3 regions of the Sporosarcina saromensis genome follow, and region 3 is predicted to be linked to each of the others. Evidence: a T-box and tRNA genes for the amino acid it is inferred to sense, from the RefSeq annotation. Region 3 holds a T-box; the other regions hold tRNA genes.
The links. The T-box of region 3 lies ahead of argS (arginine--tRNA ligase). A T-box ahead of a tRNA ligase gene usually reads a tRNA of that ligase, here a tRNA-Arg.
Positions count from the first base shown of each region.

Region 1: it has a tRNA-Arg gene. The T-box ahead of argS (arginine--tRNA ligase) is inferred to sense a tRNA for this amino acid. The anticodon was not compared.
Region 2: it has a tRNA-Arg gene. The T-box ahead of argS (arginine--tRNA ligase) is inferred to sense a tRNA for this amino acid. The anticodon was not compared.

Region 1 is NZ_CM142738.1:1,618,110-1,621,252, reverse strand. Features, by position in the region: gene ACVHUV_RS08060 (LemA family protein) at 1-462, opposite strand, end outside; gene clpP (ATP-dependent Clp endopeptidase proteolytic subunit ClpP) at 1,107-1,706, opposite strand; tRNA gene ACVHUV_RS08050 (tRNA-Arg) at 2,013-2,084, shown strand; gene ACVHUV_RS08045 (HPr family phosphocarrier protein) at 2,182-2,439, opposite strand; gene whiA (DNA-binding protein WhiA) at 2,474-3,143, opposite strand, start outside.
Region 2 is NZ_CM142738.1:3,045,711-3,048,853, forward strand. Features, by position in the region: gene ACVHUV_RS15605 (sugar ABC transporter substrate-binding protein) at 1-90, opposite strand, end outside; gene ACVHUV_RS15610 (YesL family protein) at 463-1,080, shown strand; tRNA gene ACVHUV_RS15615 (tRNA-Arg) at 1,452-1,525, opposite strand; gene ACVHUV_RS15620 (metallophosphoesterase) at 1,591-2,160, opposite strand; gene ACVHUV_RS15625 (XTP/dITP diphosphatase) at 2,157-2,771, opposite strand; gene rph (ribonuclease PH) at 2,768-3,143, opposite strand, start outside.
Region 3 is NZ_CM142738.1:362,678-365,820, reverse strand. Features, by position in the region: gene argS (arginine--tRNA ligase) at 1-1,384, opposite strand, end outside; T-box leader at 1,431-1,637, opposite strand; gene ACVHUV_RS01620 (hypothetical protein) at 1,705-2,256, opposite strand; gene ACVHUV_RS01615 (hypothetical protein) at 2,402-2,542, shown strand.

The DNA.
Region 1 (3,143 bases), 1.3 Mb from region 3:
TTTCGTCTGCTTATTGTAATCAGCAACGACAGTATTGTAGTCTTGCCGGGCAACTGCTATCCGGTTTTCCGTACCTGCCAACTCATCCATCAATTGCGTAAAGTTCTGATTCGCCTTCAAATCCGGATAATTCTCCACAACAACGAGCAATCGGCTCAACGCACTCGACAACTCAGAATCCGCAGCCGCCTGCTCTTCCGGTCCACTTGCACCCGCAAGCTTTGCACGCGCCTCCGAAATTTGCGTCAGCACTTCCTTCTCATGACTCGCATATCCTTTCACCGTATTCACCAAGTTTGGAATCAAATCCAACCTCCGCTGCAACTGATTCTCCACTTGCGCATACGACTGATCCACATTCTCCTCTAGATTGACAAACTTGTTGTAACTCGGCACGAAAATAAGACCAAGTACAACTACAATTGCAATGATAATGCCAATCGGTCCAAGTAATTTCTTCATCAAACCACTCCCTTATTTACTCATAGTTCCATACCCTACATCGCCTGCTTACTAAACGTGTCCTCATCCACCATAAGCCTATGTTAGAAATGCACTTTTCAAACCAATGATTCAGCCCTCTCCAGGAAAGTTTCGTTGTCAAACGCAGTATACTGCGTATTTTTTAGCAAAGACGATTTTGGTCAATGAACTTGGAACGCTCCTATTTCCGTTATCACCGATTCTAGGCGTGTTATCACCGATTCGGAGCACGTTATCACCGGTTCTCGGTCGTTTATCACCGGTTCGGCACACGTTATCACCGTTTCTCCCACGTTTATCACCGATTCTTCTTTTTCACGATGTTTCCCTTAAATGAGAACCGTTAATTGGTCAAAACCCATTCAGCGCGATTCATTTAATCCATCACACAAAGAAACCACCCACGTTTATGGAGCAAAGACAGATTGCAAATGCGGCATGCTTCCTTCAAACGCCGCATACTTCATCGGAACGCGGCATACTTCTTCAAAACGCCGCATTACATCGCCGTTTGCCGCATAACTAGGCAGAACTCAGCATACTGCGCCAGCTCTCCCCATAAAAAAGCATAAAAAAACTGCAGACATACAAAGTATGCCTACAGCCTAAGTTAACTTATTCCCTTACTTCAAATCTTTCATGTCACTGCGCGTAATAATATGGTCGATCAAACCGTATTCCTTCGCACGTTCAGCCGTCATGAAATTATCGCGGTCCGTATCTTTCGCGATGACTTCAACCGGTTGTCCTGTACGCTCGGAAAGAATTGTGTTCAACTTCTCGCGAAGGAACAAAATGCGTTTCGCTGCGATTTCGATTTCTGTCGCTTGCCCTTGCGCACCGCCAAGTGGTTGGTGAATCATCACTTCGGCATTCGGTAACGCGTAACGCTTTCCTGGTGTACCCGCCGTCAATAAGAACGATCCCATTGAAGCCGCCATACCGATACAAATCGTTTGGATGTCCGGCTTGATGAATTGCATCGTATCGTAAATTGCCATACCAGCTGTAATGCTTCCGCCTGGGCTGTTAATGTAAATGGATACGTCTTTTTCTGGATCTTCCGCTTCCAAGAATAGCAATTGTGCAACGATGGAGTTTGCTACGTTGTCATCAATTGCGCTCCCTAACATAATAATACGGTCTTTCAATAAACGAGAATAAATATCGTAAGCGCGTTCTCCTCGTGTTGTCTGTTCAATAACTGTTGGTATGAGATTCATCCTATTTCCTCCTTTTGACTGGATCGAAATTATCGTTCTGTTGAAATCTTTTATTCAACTGTACATCTATCATACATACTATGGTCAATTAAGGTCAAATATTACGCATTCAGCAATCGTCTCGTCAACAACTGTAATAACGTCCATAGCACGACAATACCGATTCTCCCTACTTTATTCTGCCTAGACTTCATACATTCCCCACTTACTCGCATGTTAGACAACCGCACAAAAAATAAGTCTTGCAATCAAGCCGCGCTATTTGTATAATGGGATTTGTCTGCTACAAGCAGTAGCGCATAATATGCCCTCGTGGTGCAACGGATAGCACGTAAGATTCCGGTTCTTGAGATGTGGGTTCGATTCCTGCCGAGGGCGTAAACGTATAAAAAACCTGTAAATGGGCCCTGCCTGTTTACAGGTTTTTTTGTCCAAAGGAACAGCCGTTTCACAACAATCGAAACGGCTTTTTCTTTTAGTTTTCTTTTTCTACAAGTGCAGTTAGGGTTTCGATCGCTTGCTCTTCATCATTGCCTTCAGCAATTAACGTCACCGATGAACCTCTTGCAATCGCCAAACTCATGACACCCATAATACTCTTCGCGTTCACTTGACGTTCTTCCTTCTTCAGAAACACGTCAGATGTAAATTTATTCGCTTCCTGCACAAACAATGCAGCTTGTCTTGCTTGCAATCCAGTCTTCATTTTCACTTCTACTGTTTTTTCTGCCATTCGCACTAGACTCCTTTCGTCTTCACATTCTCAATCAGTTCAAAATGCCACCAACACGCAGATTTTCTGCAATCTCTTCGATTTTCCGTAAACGGTGATTGACCCCAGATTTACTAACCGTCCCACCTGAAACCATTTCACCAAGCTCTTTTAATGTAATGTCTTGATGGGTGATCCGCAAATGGGCAATCTCTTGTAGGCGTTCAGGTAATTGATCCAACCCGATCGTATTCTGGATGAATTTTATATTTTCAACTTGGCGTTGTGCCGCTCCAATTGTTTTATTCAAATTGGCCGTTTCACAATTCACAAGACGGTTCACACTGTTTCGCATATCCCGCAAAATCCTTACGTCCTCGAACTTCATGACGGATACGTGCGCACCCATCAAGCTTAGAAAATCGGAAATCTTCTCCGCTTCCTTCAGATACGCGATGTACCCTTTCTTCCGCTCAATTGACTTGGCATTCAAATGGAACAGATTCATCAGCTCCACTAGCGCTTCACTATGTTCCTTGTAAAACGAGAAAATCTCCAAATGATAAGAAGATGTCTCCGGGTTATTCACCGACCCGCCAGCCAAAAACGCTCCGCGCAAATAAGACCGCTTACAGCATTTCTTTTTAATCAACTCCGGGACGATTTCATTGTTAAACTGAAACGTTCCTGTCAGGATATACAAATCCTCTAGCAACTGCTTAGCG
Region 2 (3,143 bases), 1.1 Mb from region 3:
TTTATCCTTTATGTCTGCCTCGTTTGCGCTACAACCAACAATTAAAGCACCCATTAAAATTAATACTAGTAAAAACAGAAACTTCTTCATCCAAATGACCCCTTTCGAATTTTAGTTCATCCTATAACCTAATAAAATTACGACTATATATTCTACACCTCCTCTAATAGCACAATATATGAAAGCGCTGACAATAAACTGTTTTATTATCTAAGTAATCCAGCAGAGTCTATTCGTAAGACCTTCACTATTCGTACTAGTAAAACAAATAACCTGAAATGACTAAATTGACTGTTAATCTGACTTTAGATTACATGAATAATTAGTAAGAGACAAGTCCCTAAAGCGTCTTTAATTGCAATTGCAAAAACTTTCACTCCAAGGTTTTTCATTACTTACCTATTAAAAAAGGTTGCAATTTAGATAGTTTTCAACATATAGTTACTTCAAGAGGTGAGAAATTTGATTGGTTGGGATAACTTCAATAGAGTCGCTTATAGAATGATTGAATTAGCTTATATCAATATACTCTGGATTGTCTTTACACTTATCGGTTTAGTTGCTTTCGGTATTTTTCCCGCTACATCTTCTATGTTTGTAGTCGTTCGTAAATTGATTAAAGAAGAAGAAAGTTTCAAGATATTCCCAGCATTTTGGAATGCATTTCGGGCAGACTTTTTGAAAGTAAATGGTTTTGGCCTTCTTTTCTTAACTATTAGTTACTTCTTCTTTTTTGATTTTTATTTCTTACAACAAAATAGTGGTAAGTTGCAATTTTTGTATCCAATATTAATCTTTATACTTATTTCCGGAACTGTAACGTTCCTTTTCTTCTTTCCCGTCTATGCACATTTCAATTTGAAGTTCTTTCAATACATTAAACAGTCTTTCTTAATTGCCATTACATCCCCTATTGAAGTCATTTTGATTGGTGCTACTGCGGTAGGAATCTACTTTATTACAACATTCATTCCAGGTATTATCCCCTTATTTCCAGGAAGTGTCTTTGCCTATGTAGCTACATTAATAAGTTTCCGGGCATTTGCACGAATAGAAACACGAAAAAACGTACAAATATGAAAAACTGACAGTCATACTGATTCGTCAGTCTTTTTTCAGTTTGGATTATTAATATAGCCGAAAGTTTAAGAACGCATAAAATTAATCATGATCTTTACATACTTCCTAGGCATGAACCTAAGGACGAAATTATCAATCCAAGCTCAACTCACGAAATTCTGTAGATGCGTCTAACTGTCGTCAGTCTATTAGACATGTTTGGTAGAAGCTTGTCGCCTTTCGCGCGCTTTGTTCTTTTTTGTAAACGTAAAAAAACCTCCTAACGTAGAGTTAGAAGGCAGACGTCCATTATGCGGAGCTTAACCGCTCATAGACTGTTGCTTTAACTACGTAAGAAGGTTGATATACCGCGGTTACACCGCACTACTATACGTCCCAGGAGGGATTCGAACCCCCGACCCACAGCTTAGAAGGCTGTTGCTCTATCCTGCTGAGCTACTGAGACATGTTCAATTTGCGATTACTTTTCGCAAAGGACAAATATTATTATAGGCAGGATTTCGAAAAAAGTCAACGCTTTCTTGCATAATTTTTCATTTCAACGGAATGAATTATTTTAAGCTGAAGATTTTTAATGGTTACGCGCAACGTTTCCTCGTTTTCTAAAGTGTTAACGTCATTTGAAACTCCCTCGTAAGCAAGATCCTCGACTTCGTGGTCCCATTCTATTTCCACGAACGATGGTTCATTGCCACCTCTCGGCAACAAAGTGCTCCCTGGATTGACAAATAAGATTCCCTCTTTCATTTCAGCACCGTACAAGTGAGAATGCCCGAATAAAACAATGTCTGCCTGTCGTTCCAGTGCCTCGTAATACAAGGGGAGCATCGAGCGTTTACAATCATGTTCATGTCCGTGTAGGACGAAAATTCGTTTGTCGCCTACTTCGACGAGGAGTGATTCAGGAAACCGGCCGTCTCGGTCACAATTCCCTCTTACCACATGTATGTTATGCAAAAGCGGATCGTCAAGTGACAGTTCACTGTCGCCACAATGAAAAATTGTATCCGCCGGCAGAGCGGAAACGGTTTTCACCGTCTCCACATCACCGTGAGAATCACTCATTACGATAATCTTCATTGTTCTTTACCGAATGATGCCATGAGTGTAGGGAGTTGTTCTTTCAGTTGAGCGAGCGCTGCACCACGATGAGAAATTTCCCCTTTTTCAGCAGGAGTCAATTCAGCCATTGCACGTTGCTTCGCAGGTGTATAAAAGATCGGATCATATCCGAAACCGTTTGTTCCTCGTCTTTCATTTAAAATGAAACCTTCACAACTGCCGGAAAATGTCTTCGTTTCCTGCTGTGGTCCTGCTATGGCGAGTACACAACGGAACCGTGCTGTCCGTTCGTCTTCAGGCACCTCTTGAAGCTCTTCTAGCACTTTGTCGATATTCGCATCATCGTTCTTTGCCGGACCGGCATAACGAGCAGAATAGACGCCAGGGGCACCATTTAGTGCATCGATTTCCAAGCCACTATCATCGGAAATGACCATGATGCCTAATTGCTTCGCTACTTCTTCTGCTTTCAACACCGCATTTTCCTCAAATGTCGTGCCAGTTTCTTCAACGTCTATGTCTTGTTCTAAGTCATTCAAAGTCATTACTTGGATGCCATACGGCTCAAATAACACCTCAAAGTCTTTTGCTTTGCCTTTATTGTTCGTGGCAATCAATACTTTTTTCATGCTTCATCACTTTCCTTTTGTTTAATCTGCTCATGAATGGAACCTAAAGCGTCTTGTTGAATTTCGATTAGACGTTGAATGCCTACTTCAGCCAATTCAACGAGCGCGTTCATTTCTTGCCTAGTAAACGTCGCTTCCTCACCAGTCCCTTGCAATTCAACAAATTCACCCGCACCTGTCATAACGACATTCATATCGACTGCAGCTGCAGAATCCTCCACATAATCAAGGTCTAGGATAAGCATGCCTTCCTCTGTCTTCCCAACACTGACGGCAGCTAAGTAATCACGGATTGGGAACTTTTTCAGTTCCTTTTCACTCACTAACTTAGCGACTGCCATGCTCATTGCCACAAAGGCACCTGTAATCGAA
Region 3 (3,143 bases):
AATCAACCATACCTGCTTTTCGCAAAACGGAGTGCGCGCGGGCATTCGTATATTGAATATACGGTCCGGTTTCACCTTCGACTTGCAACATCGACTCCAAGTTGAATTCGATATCGTGTTTGCGGTGTTGTTTCAAGTCGCTGAATAAAATTGCCCCGACCCCGACAGCTTCTGCCACATCGGATTGATTGGCAAGTGTCGGATTCTTCTCTTCAATCGTCCGTTGCGCCAACTCAATCGCTTCTGTCAGTACTTGTTCTAGCAAAACGATTTTTCCTTTACGCGTGGACATTTTCTTTCCACCTTGTAAAATAAGCCCGAACGGTACATGGTGCATCTCTTCTCCCCATGCATAGCCCATCTTACTGAGCACATGCTTCACTTGAGTGAAATGCAAACTTTGTTCATTCCCCACGACGTATATGGATTTGACGAAATCATACGTGTTTTTACGGTCGATTGCTGCAGCCAAGTCGCGTGTGGCGTACAACGTAGCCCCGTCTGATTTTTTGATTAAACAAGGCGGCATCGTCTCACCGAGATCGACAACTTGCGCACCGTCAGATTCAACTAATAAACCCTTTTCTTCGAGTTCTTCTACGACAGGTAGCATTTTATCATTGTAGTACGCTTCTCCGTTATACGAATCGAACTCCACACCTAGCAAGTCATAAATGCGTTGGAATTCCTTCAGCGATTCCGTTTTGAACCATTTCCATAAAGCAAGCGCATCGGCATCGCCATCTTCCAATGCTTTAAAAGCAGCACGGCCTTCGTCATTCAAGGAAGCGTCCTGCTCCGCTTCTTCATGGAACCGGATGTACAGCTTCAACAATGTTTCAATAGGTGCCTGCCGAACATCTTGCTCATTGCCCCATTTCCGATAAGCAGTTAGCAACTTTCCGAATTGGGTGCCCCAGTCACCGATATAGTTGATCTTTACAGGTTTAAACCCGCTTTTCTTCAGCAATAAAGCAATGGAATTCCCAATGACCGTAGACCGTAAATGCCCCATGGAAAAAGGCTTCGCGATATTTGGTGATGAAAGATCAATTGTCACAACGCCGTCATTGCCTTCATTTGACGATCCGAAAGTGGAACCTTGCGTGACAATCGTATGCAAAATATCGTTTGAAACACCATTTCGGTCCAAAAATATATTTACATACCCATTCACGGCTTCTGCTTTGCGAATGGAAGGGTGCTGTATAGAAGCAGCGATTTCTTCTGCAATCATTGCAGGTGATTTTCGAAGGATCTTTGCAAATGGGAAGCAAGGCAAGGCAAAGTCACCTAGATGTGCATAAGCAGGACGCTCCAACGCATGCTCTTCCAACGGGATCGGACTGACGGACTGTAAAATTTCCAAAATCACATTTTTCATTTCCTAAACTCCTTTTTAGGCATAATAAAAAGCCTCCATCTCAAACGATTGAGACGAAAGCTTGTTCCGCGGTACCACTCAAATTGCCTGCAATCCAGGCCCCTTTCTCCTAACGGCGAGACACCGGCTTCTCCTACTGAACTCAGAAAAGCATCTTCGAAGTGCGCTTCACGATCTCCCTTCACCAGGCTCCCACCACCCCCAGCTCGCTACAGAAATAAAAGACCGTTACTCTCTTCATCATCGATATTGTATCTGAATGTACCAAAATGGAAGTGCGATGTCAATAGGCACTGCGAGTAGATGGATTCCAATGGAAATTATTCCTTTACGAAAAAAGAAAATGCGAAGATTGCTTCTCCCTTAATCTCTCCATTCCATCGAAGGATAGCGGAAAAAAAGTATCTCCCCGGTTCCTGAGGGGCTTTGAAAGTGTGGCTGCCATTGTTCTCATCTATGGTTTCAACTGTTGTTTCTTCGCCTTTAAAATGTTGGATAATCTCCGGTTCATCTATATACCATGTTGCATCGGGGGTGTTAAAACTCGAGTTTAGCTTCATGATTACAAGTTCATCCTCTTGCTGAACAATCATCGCAGGATAGCCTTTCACTAACTCTTCTGGATCATGAGGTTGGAGGTTATTGCATTCCTTTCCTTCTTCTTCCCAACAAGATTTATCACGTATTGCATAAGTGGCCCCACCCTCTTCCTCTGGATCTTTAATACCGACAAAAATCTCAGGTCTTTCTAACGTTTCACTGAGTGTCTGCTCTGTATCTCCAGGCAATTTTGCTTCGCCTTCGTCATTGGGTGAGCATCCGAAAAGAAGGAGGAATAAGGATACCATTAACAAAAAAACCTTATAGCTCATTTTAAAAATCTCCTTTTTTGTAATTAATAGTAATATGGTAACATAAGTAAGAGTTTATTATCAATAAAATTATGATAAATCAAAAAATATATTTGATAGATAATGAGTTTCCAATTTGCGAACGCTCTGTTTTAGGAGCGGTTGTTTGTTTGGGATAAAATCGTCGCCTAAAAACTGGGCGAGTGGTGATAAAGAGAGGTTAAGCGGTGATAAAGTGCTGATAAGCGTTGATAAACGGTCTACAAGCGGTGATAAAGTGCCGATGAGCGGTGATAAATCCTATTGAACCGGTGATAACGGGAAAAAGTTGTTTCTGGGCAGGGGTTGAAGTTGAATTACAGCTGAAAACAGGCGAATCGGTGGTAAAGTGGTTGGAATCGGTGATAACAGCTCGAGAATCGGTGATAACGCCGTTAGAATCGGTGATAACACGCTCCGAATCGGTGATAAACCCGTTTGAACCGGTGATAACGGGAAAAAGGTTGTTTCTGGGCAGAGGTTGAAGTTGGAATTCTACTGAAAACAGGCGAATCGGTGGTAAAGTGCTTAGAATCGGTGGTAAACCCGTCCGAATCGGTGGTAACTGCTCATGAACCGGTGAGAACGGGAAAACTCCCTATTATTAAGCACAATCTCCTTTAATCCCCTCGCCGCTCGACAATTTCCGAGCCGACCATTTACCCATAATAAAACTCCCAAATCTCCACCAAAAAAATAGGTCAAATCCACCTTATTATTTTCATACATGTTCTTTGCTTCAAAAGTAACTTCTACAAAATTCAACAAAAAATATACGTTCCCCTTATGAATCGATTCGTTACGACTATTCCTCATTTACAATTTCTGTTTCTATTAATCATCTTCCCTAAAATCCTACTGCCCTTTTG